Regions from separate parts of the Clostridium sp. JS66 genome, predicted to be linked through region 1. Evidence: predicted binding sites of a transcription regulator. Region 1 holds the regulator's gene; the other holds the start of a gene.
The links. The regulator Rex, encoded in region 1, represses fermentation and respiration genes when NADH is low (regulators of the CRP and FNR family bind a similar motif). The targets are predictions, from matches to a motif close to ATTGTTAANNNNTTAACAAT.
Positions count from the first base shown of each region.

Region 2: fdhF (formate dehydrogenase subunit alpha) is a predicted target of Rex. The motif match lies at 2,637-2,656, and genes of this name have one in related genera.

Region 1 is NZ_CP131467.1:5,824,641-5,829,677, reverse strand. Features, by position in the region: gene Q6H37_RS27100 (response regulator) at 1-427, shown strand, start outside; gene abc-f (ribosomal protection-like ABC-F family protein) at 452-2,365, opposite strand; gene Q6H37_RS27090 (redox-sensing transcriptional repressor Rex) at 2,693-3,337, shown strand; gene Q6H37_RS27085 (sulfide/dihydroorotate dehydrogenase-like FAD/NAD-binding protein) at 3,725-4,615, shown strand; gene gltA (NADPH-dependent glutamate synthase) at 4,615-5,037, shown strand, end outside.
Region 2 is NZ_CP131467.1:1,108,141-1,113,177, forward strand. Features, by position in the region: gene Q6H37_RS05190 (electron transfer flavoprotein subunit alpha/FixB family protein) at 1-679, shown strand, start outside; gene Q6H37_RS05195 (FAD-binding oxidoreductase) at 701-2,083, shown strand; gene fdhF (formate dehydrogenase subunit alpha) at 2,890-5,037, shown strand.

The DNA of each region.
Region 1 (5,037 bases):
AGATATGCTAAATGACCTTGGTTATGAAGTTAATCTTACAAATGAATATGGAGCTTTGGCTAAAATAAAAAAAATCAATCCAGATATAGTTATATGTAATTTAATTATGAAAAACATAACTGGAGAAAAGCTTATAAAAAATATAAAAGATATAAATAAGAATGTAATATGTATACTGTCTTCAGCTAATGAAATAAAGCTAGAAGATTATTCTAAAGAGTATATTAATGAAGTTATTCACGTGCCTATAGAAAAAGAAAAATTAGAAATTATTTTAGAAAAATTTTCAAATAAACCTGATGACTCTAATAATTTACAGTTTTCCAATAATGTTGGGTTTTCTTTTTGCCCATATTGTGGACAAAAATTAGAAGGTTCAAAGAAAGATTTTTCGTTCTGTCCTTTTTGTGGACAAAAATTAAAATGACGGAATAAAGATCCGTCATTTTTACTATGATAAGTTTCCCCATTCTTCATATAAATTGTCTAGTTGCTTTTGGGAATCTACTAATTGTTTGTTTATAGATTCACTTTTATCAAAGTCCGAATAAACCTCTTCTAAACAAAGCTGTTGTTGGAGCTGTTCTATTAAATCTTCCATATTAGCAATTTCATTTTCAATATTTTTTATTTTTAAGTTTTTTTCTTTTTGTATTTTTTCAAGATCTCTTTTTTTCTTCTTTTCATGTTGTACTTGAGTTTTTGTTTTGCCTGAATTTTCTTCTTCTTCTTGAAATCTCAATGGATTTTTTTTCTTTTCAATATAATAAGTATAATTACCTAAATATTCTTTTGCACCATCTTCTACTAACTCATATATTTTATTTATAACTTTATTTAAGAAATATCTATCATGGGATATAACAAGAACAGTACCATCATAGCTTAATATAGCCTTTTCTAAAGCTTCACGAGACATTATATCTAAGTGGTTTGTAGGTTCATCTAATAATAAAAAGTTGGATTTAGAAAGCATTAATTTTAATAAATTAATTCTACATTTCTCACCACCACTTAAAGAACCTATTTTTTTAAATACATCATCTCCTGTAAAAAGAAAAGCAGCTAATGAATTTCTAACTTGGGTTGTGGTCAGTTCGGGAAAATCGTCCCACACTTCATCTATTACGGTCTTATCATCATCAAGATTAGATTGTTCTTGATCATAATAACCAATAAAAACATTTTTGCCCAATACTGAAAATCCTGAATCAGCTTTAATGGTATTCATTATTATTTTAAATAATGTAGTTTTTCCTCTTCCATTCTCTCCTATAAGAGCTGTCTTCTCACCTTTTTTAATATCTAAGAAAAGATTGTTGAATAAAGATTTTTCGCCAAAACTTTTGCTTAAATTTTCTATGTGAAGAACGTCATTACCACTTTTTATGCTAGTTTCAAACTCAACATGACCAAGTTGTTCTTCTTTATCTGGCGCTTTTACTCTTTCTATTTTATCTAATGATTTTTGTCTACTTTCAGCAGCTTTTATGCTCTTTTCCCTATTAAAGGATCTATATTTTTCTATTATGGCTTCTTGTCTTTTAATTTCAGCTTGCTGTAAGTTATATGCTTTTAATTGTATCTCATAATTTTTTTCTTTTAGATCTAAAAAAGTAGTATAATTTCCATTGTAACAATTTATATGACCATTTATAAGTTCTATAGTTTTTGAAGTTATAGCATCTAAAAAATATCTGTCATGGGAAATAACTATTACTGTACCTTTATAACTTTTCAAGTATTCCTCAAGCCATTCTATAGCATCCAAATCCAGATGGTTTGTAGGTTCATCTAGAAGCAAAATTTCAGGATTAATTAATAACAGTTTACAAAGAGCAACTCTAGTCTTTTGACCACCACTTAAAATATTTATTGGTTTACTAAAATCATCTTCTAAAAAGCCTAGTCCTTTTAAGACCCTAGACACTTCTCCCTTATAAGTATATCCACCTCTATTGGTGTATAATTCAGAACACATAGTGTAATCTTTAATTATTTTATTATGATATTCTTCTTTTTCGGGATCATAGGGGTCATTCATTAAATTTTCTAATTTTTGTAATTTGTTTTCTAGAGCTAATAGATCTTTAAAAACTGTAAACATTTCTTCTTGAATAGTGTTATTTGAATCTAAAGATAAATGCTGTGCTAAATAGCCTATAGTTTTATTTTTATCTATAAATAGTTCTCCAGAATCCTGTTCTAGTTGATTTGTTATAATTTTAAAAAGTGTGGATTTTCCAGCACCATTTGGTCCTATGAGTCCAACTTTCTCGCTTTCATTTATATTAAAAGTTACATTTTCAAGTATAACATCTATTCCATAACTTTTATGAATATCTTTACAACTTAAAACAACCATAATCTCACCTTCCTTAATCATTAATATTTTACTATGTTAAATGAATTTTTTGTAGTCTAATTTCATAAATTATTATATAACTAGTGTTTTGTTAAACAACTAATAAAAAGTAATAAAATTATAAAAAATCATAAATTAGAAAAATAAACTATTGACATACTGCATACTTAAATAATACTATAAAGAGTAGGAGAAGAAAAAGAATTAGTATGTTAATTGTATAACAAAATATTCATGGAAAGTTGTTTTCACGTTGTATTATAAATTTTTAAATGCAATTATAGAAACAAATGTAATAGAAAATATATATATAATAAGAGGTGCTGTATGGATAAGAAAAAAAATATATCAATGGCTGTAATAAAAAGGTTGCCTAAATACTATAGATATTTAGGAGAGTTAATGAAGAATGATGTTGATAGAATATCATCAAAAGAGTTAAGTGAGAAGATAGGGTTTACCGCTTCACAAATAAGACAAGATTTAAATTGTTTTGGAGATTTTGGTCAACAAGGATATGGATATAATGTAACAGAACTGCATGGCCAAATAGGTAATATACTTGGACTTACTAAGCCGTACAAAACTGTAGTAGTAGGTGCAGGAAACATAGGGCAGGCTATATCAAATTATACTAGGTTTGAAAAAACTGGGTTTAACTTAGATGCTATATTTGATATAAATCCTAAATTAATTGGTATAAGAATACGTGATATAGAAATAAAGGATATAGATTATTTACCAAGTTATTTGAAAGAGAATCCTACAGAAATTGGAATAATATGTGTTCCAGCTAATAGTGCTCAAAAAGTATGTGATACTTTAGTAAAGAATGGTGTTAAAGGAATATGGAATTTTGCACCTGTAGATTTAGTTATACCAGATGACGTGAAAGTAGAAAATGTACATTTAAGTGATAGCCTATTGACATTAACTTGTCTTTTAAATGATGGCGATATCGATAATGAATAAGCAGGGTTTAGATTTAAAAAAAGATAATAATTGAAATTTTTATTTCAATTATTATCTTTTTTTAAGTTTAATAATTAACAAAGTTATAGTTGATTTATGTCACATATAGTCGTTATTAAATTTAAATGTTTAAATTTTATATAGTAAATATTATTTAGAACTAGTTAACCTCCCTATTACATCTACTTATATTTTCAAAATAAAACCAAAAAATGTATAAATAAATAAAAGCAGGTTGTATTTTTATGAATCCTATAGAATATAAGGTATAAATTAATATAATATGCATTATTTGTTATTTAGTTATGCAATTTGTATAATGAATGTGATATAATAATATGTATAAATTCGTATAATTAAAAAACATTTACCAATGGGGGGAATAAAATGTATAAAATTGTTGACAAAAGGGAATTAGCTCCTAATATATTTCTAATGGACATAGAAGCACCAAGAGTTGCAAAGTCCGCTAAACCAGGACAATTTGTAATAGTTAAAATGGACGAAAAAGGTGAAAGAATACCTCTTACTATTTGTGACTATGATGCTCAAAAGGGTACTGTAACTATAGTATTCCAGACACTTGGTGGATCAACACAAAAAATGGCTGATTATGAAATTGGACAAACATTTAGAGATTTTGTAGGACCTTTAGGACAACCTACGGATTTAGTAAACGAAAGCATAGAAGAATTAAAAAAGAAAAATATAATATTTGTAGCTGGAGGAGTAGGAGCAGCACCAGTATATCCTCAAGTTAAATGGCTTCATGAGCATGGAATTAATGCAGATGTAATAGTTGGATGTAAGTCAAAAGAATATTTGCTGTTGGAAGAAGAAATGAAATCGGTATCAGGAAGCTTATATATAGCAACTGATAACGGAACTTATGGATATAAAGGCTTTGTTACAGATTTATTAACCGAGCTTATTGAAAAAGAAGGAAAAAAATATGATCATGTAGTGGCAATAGGTCCTATGATCATGATGAAATTTATATGTAAGGTTACAAAAGGTTTTGGTATTAAAACTATAGTAAGCTTAAATCCAATAATGGTAGATGGTACAGGTATGTGTGGAGCTTGTAGAGTTACTGTTGGAGGAGAAACTAAATTTGCTTGTGTAGATGGACCAGAATTTGATGGTCATCTAGTTGATTTTGAAGAAGCTATGAGAAGACAGAGATTGTATAAAACAGAAGAAGGAAAGTCATTAATGGAAGAGCAGGAAAGAAAAGAAGGACATGTATGTCATGTAGGATTGGATGGTGACAAATAATGGACAACGAAAAAATGAAAAGAGTACCAGTAAGAGAGCAAGATCCAAAGGTTAGAGCTCATAATTTTCAGGAAGTTTGTTTAGGATATGATAAAGAAGAAGCTGTAAAAGAAGCTTCAAGATGTTTGCATTGTAAAAAACCTATGTGTGTATCTAAATGTCCAGTATCTATAAATATACCAGAGTTTATAGAACATGTTAAAAGTGGAGAATTTGAAGAAGCTGCTAAGACTATAGCTAAATCTAGTGCACTTCCAGCTGTATGTGGAAGAGTATGTCCTCAAGAAAGCCAATGTGAAGGAAAATGTGTACTTGGAATAAAAGGAGAGGCAGTAGCTATAGGAAAGCTTGAAAGATTTGTAGCAGATTATTCAAGAGAAAACAATGTAGATCTATCAGAAAAAGAAACTAGTAATGGCAAA
Region 2 (5,037 bases), 1.6 Mb from region 1:
CTTTGGACGCTCTTTAGCACCAAGGGTAGCTGCTGCTCTTAGAACTGGTCTGACAGCAGACTGCACTGGTTTAGAAGTTGATGAAGATGGAAAGTTAATACAGATAAGACCTGCTTTTAGCGAAAATATTTTGGCTCATATAAAAACGGAAACATATCCTCAAATGGCAACAGTAAGATATAAAGAATTTTCTGAAGGAAAAAGGGACATATCGCGTAAAGGCGAAGTAATAAAAGTAGAATCTGTTTATATTAAAGATAAATTGGTAGAAGTAGTAAAGGAGCTTAAGGGACAAGAGTTTGATATTACAGAGGCAAATGTAGTTATTTCAGGTGGAAAAGGATTAAGGTCTGCAGAAGATTTTAAAATGCTAGAAGAATTAGCAAAGGCTCTGGGAGGAGTTGTAGGGGCTAGCAGAAGCGTAGTTGATGATGGTTTTATTTCAAAAGAACATCAAGTAGGATACAGCGGAAATAGGGTAAAACCAAAGATCTATATTGCTTGTGGAATTTCTGGAGCACCTCAGCATTTAGCAGGAATGAAGGATTCAGATACTATAATTGCTATAAATTCAGATCCATCTGCACCTATTTTTAATGTTGCAGACTATGGAATAGTGGGGGACTTATATGAAGTAGTTCCTCAGCTTATAAATAAAATCAAGACTAAAAACAATTAATTATTAAATGGGGGATATAAAATGAAAGAGGAAATAATAAATAATTTAAAAAGCGTAGTTGGGGGAGATTTTGTTATTAGTGAGCTATCACAGATGCAGAGTTATTTATATGATGAAACAGAGACATTGTTAAGACCAAAGGCTTGTGAAGATTGTGTAGTTGTAAAACCAGGCAGCAGTGAGGAAATATCTAAAATAGTTAAGTATGCAAATGAAGTATTAATTCCTGTTATTCCAAGAGGTGGTGGTACAGGGTTGTGCGGAGCAACAATACCACTTAAGCCAAGTATAATTTTATCTCTTGAGAGATTAAATAAAGTAGTTGAATTGGATGAAGAAAATTTAATGATTACAGTAGAAGCAGGAGTTACTCTTGCAAGTATGCTTGAAAGACTGAATAAGCATGAAAAACTATTTTTCCCTATCCATCCAGGAGATGAAGGTGCACAAATTGGTGGAATGGTTGCTGAAAATGCAGGAGGAGTAAATGCTGTAAGACATGGTATTATGAGAAACCATATTAAAGCCTTAGAAGTGGTATTCCCTACTGGAGAATTAGTTAATCTGGGAAATAAACTTTTGAAAAATAATATGGGATATGATTTGCTAAATATGATGATAGGCAGTGAAGGAACCTTAGGAATAGTAACAAAGGTCACTTTAAGACTATATACAAAAACAAGCAATACAGGTACACTTGTTGTTTCCTTTGATGATAGAAAAGATGCATCAATAGCTGTATCTAAAATACTTCAAGAAGGAATAACGCCACTTGCTATAGAGTATATGGAAAGGTTTGTAGCATTAGAATCGGCAAAACACATTGGAAAAGTATGGCCAGCTACAAAGGGAAATGTTGATTTAATATTTATATTAAATGAAGCTACAGAAGATGATTTATATGAAAGAAGCGAAAAAATTGTGGGATTATGTGAAGAATATAATGCTATTGATAGCTTAATAGCCGAAACTACCAAGGATCAAAGAAATATTTTAGAGATACGAAGTAATGCGTATACTGCTTTTAAGGAAAATGTGGCAGATGCTTTGGATATAGCAGTTCCTCCAGCTTCTGTTCCAAGTCTTATTGACGACTTAATTGAAATAGCCAACAAGTATAATACTATTACTCCGTCTGTTGGACATATTGCAGATGGTAATATTCACAATTTTATAATGGCAGAAGATGGTAAGTTACCAGTTTACTTTGAAGATATAAAGGAAGATATGTATAAAGCAGCTATTAAATATGGTGGAACTGTTACAGCAGAACATGGTACTGGTAAAACAAGAAAGAAACACATGTCACTTCAATATAGTGAAAGAGAAATAGGAATAATGCAGGAGATCAAGAAGGTATTTGATCCTAATGGAATATTAAATCCAGGAACAATAGTAGATTAGAAAGTGCAAAGATATAAGGAAGTAATAAGTAAATTGCTTCCTTATTTTATATTCTTTATCAAGCATCTATGTGTATAAGTAAACTAAGATAATATTAATAATATTTTAAATTCAAAATTATTTTTTCTTAAAAATGATTGAAATAATACAGTATTTCTTAAAGTGGTACATATATATCAAATTGAAATAAAAATAAAATGTTTTATTTTTAACTGATTTTAGAACTATTTTATTACAAAATTAGAATGAAATTTCTAAAAATAATTTGTATAAAAACTTCTTTGTTAAATAATGTGTATTTAAATTTATTACAAAAAGAAACATGTTTATAATTATAATGAAATTATAGTTTGTTAGTTTTTTTAACATACTTTATATTAGTAAGTGTATTATATATTATATTTTATCGATAAGATTAGAACAATTCCATAAAATTGATGTATAATATACCAAAAATAAGCACAAATATCATTAATAATGATAAAAATATAACGATATTTTTTTACTTTATATTATTAAATTCAATTTTTTATAAAAAAAGTTTTAGGGAAAGATTGAGTATAATTTAAGAATAGGTTGAAATAGACTTGCTTTATTTAGATTAAATACATTTTTTTTGTAAAAAGATTGTTAAAAACTTTAACAGGCCTAACTTGACATTGATTTCAGAATATTTTAATATATTTATATATAAGATGGTTTACAATGCTTTACAACAGTGATTGTTTTTTCAATTAATGGATTTATGAAGTTCAGTTGTTCGTTATCAGGCTAAAAAGTAAAGGATTTAATTAGGGGGTAATTAAATGGAAAATAGGGTATTAACTGTATGTCCTTATTGTGGAGCTGGATGTAATTTATATCTGGTTGTAGAAGATGGAAAGATAGTAAGAGCTGAACCTGCTAATGGTAGAACTAATGAGGGTAATTTATGTCTTAAAGGACTCTATGGATGGGATTTCTTAAATGATCCTAAAATTTTAACATCTCGTTTAAAGAAACCTATGATAAGAAAAAATGGACAACTTGAAGAAGTTTCATGGGAAGAAGCTATAGATTTTACAGCTTCAAAATTGAAAGAAATTAAAGAGAAATATGGACCAGATTCAATTATGGGAACAGGTTGTGCTAGAGGATCTGGAAATGAAGCTAATTACATTATGCAAAAATTTATGAGGGCGGTTATTGGAACAAATAATGTTGATCACTGTGCCAGGGTTTGACATGCGCCATCCGTAGCCGGTCTGGCTTACGTATTAGGTAATGGAGCAATGTCAAATGGTATTCATGAAATAGATGATTGTGATTTAGTATTTATTTTTGGCTATAACGGTGCGGATTCACATCCTATAGTTGCAAGAAGAATAGTAAATGCAAAACGAAAGGGAGCTAAAATAGTGGTAACAGATCCACGAATAACAGAATCGGCTAGGATAGCTGATTTATGGCTTCCTATAAAAAATGGCACTAATATGATACTAGTAAATTCTTTTGCAAATGTTTTAATAAATGAAGGCTTGTACAACAAGCAATATGTTGAAGAACATACAGTAGGCTTTGAAGAATATAAAGCTTTAGTTGAAAAGTATACTCCAGAGTATGCAGAGAAAATGACTGGAGTACCAGCAGAAGATATAAGAAAATCAATGAGAATGTACTCTAAAGCTAAAAATGCTATGATACTTTATGGTATGGGAGTATGTCAATTTGGACAGGCAGTTGACGTAGTTAAAGGATTAGCGTCATTGGCACTTCTAACTGGAAACTTCGGAAGACCAAATGTAGGAATTGGTCCTGTAAGAGGACAAAACAATGTACAAGGCGCTTGTGATATGGGTGCACTTCCTAATGTATATCCAGGATATCAATCTGTAACAAATGATACTATAAGAGAAAAATTTGAAAATGCTTGGGGAGTAAAACTTCCAAATAAAGTTGGATATCACTTAACTGAAGTTCCTCATTTAGTGCTTAAAGAGGATAAAATAAAAGCTTATTACATTATGGGTGAGGATCCAGTACAAAGTGATCCAGATGCAGCAGAAGTTAGAGAAGCTTTGGACAAGTTAGAACTTGTAATTGTTCAAGATATATTTATGAATAAAACAGCACTTCATGCAGATGTAATATTACCAGCTACTTCTTGGGGTGAACATGAAGGTGTATATAGTTCGGCTGATAGAGGTTTCCAAAGATTCCGTAAGGCAATAGAACCTACAGGAGATGTAAAGCCTGATTGGCAGATAATTTCAGAAATTGCTAAAGCTATGGGATATGACATGAATTATAAAAATACAAAGGAAATTTGGGATGAATTAAGAAACTTGTGTCCAAACTTTAAGGGAGCAAGTTACGAAAGACTTGAAGAACTAGGTGGAATTCAATGGCCATGTCCTTCAGAAGATCATCCAGGAACTTCATATTTGTATAAAGGAAATAAATTTAATACTCCTAGTGGAAAGGCAAATTTATTTGCAGCAGAATGGAGAGCACCTATGGAGAGTACAGATAAGGAATACCCTCTAGTACTTTCTACAGTAAGAGAAGTTGGTCACTATTCAGTAAGAACAATGACTGGTAACTGTAGGGCACTTCAGCAGTTAGCTGATGAGCCAGGTTATGTTCAAATAAATCCAGAGGATGCTAAAAATTTAAATATATTAGATCAAGAATTTGTGAGAATAAGTTCACGTAGAGGATCTGTAGTAGCTAAGGCATTAGTTACAGATAGAGTTAATAAAGGTGCAGTGTACATGACATACCAATGGTGGGTAGGAGCATGTAATGAGCTTACTTTAAATAACTTAGATCCTATATCTAAGACACCAGAATATAAATATTGTGCTGTAAAGGTAGAAAATATTAAAGATCAAAAGGCTGCAGAACAATATGTACAGGATGAGTATACTAAAATAAGAAAAAAGATGAACATAAATTTGGAATGTTGTAAATAG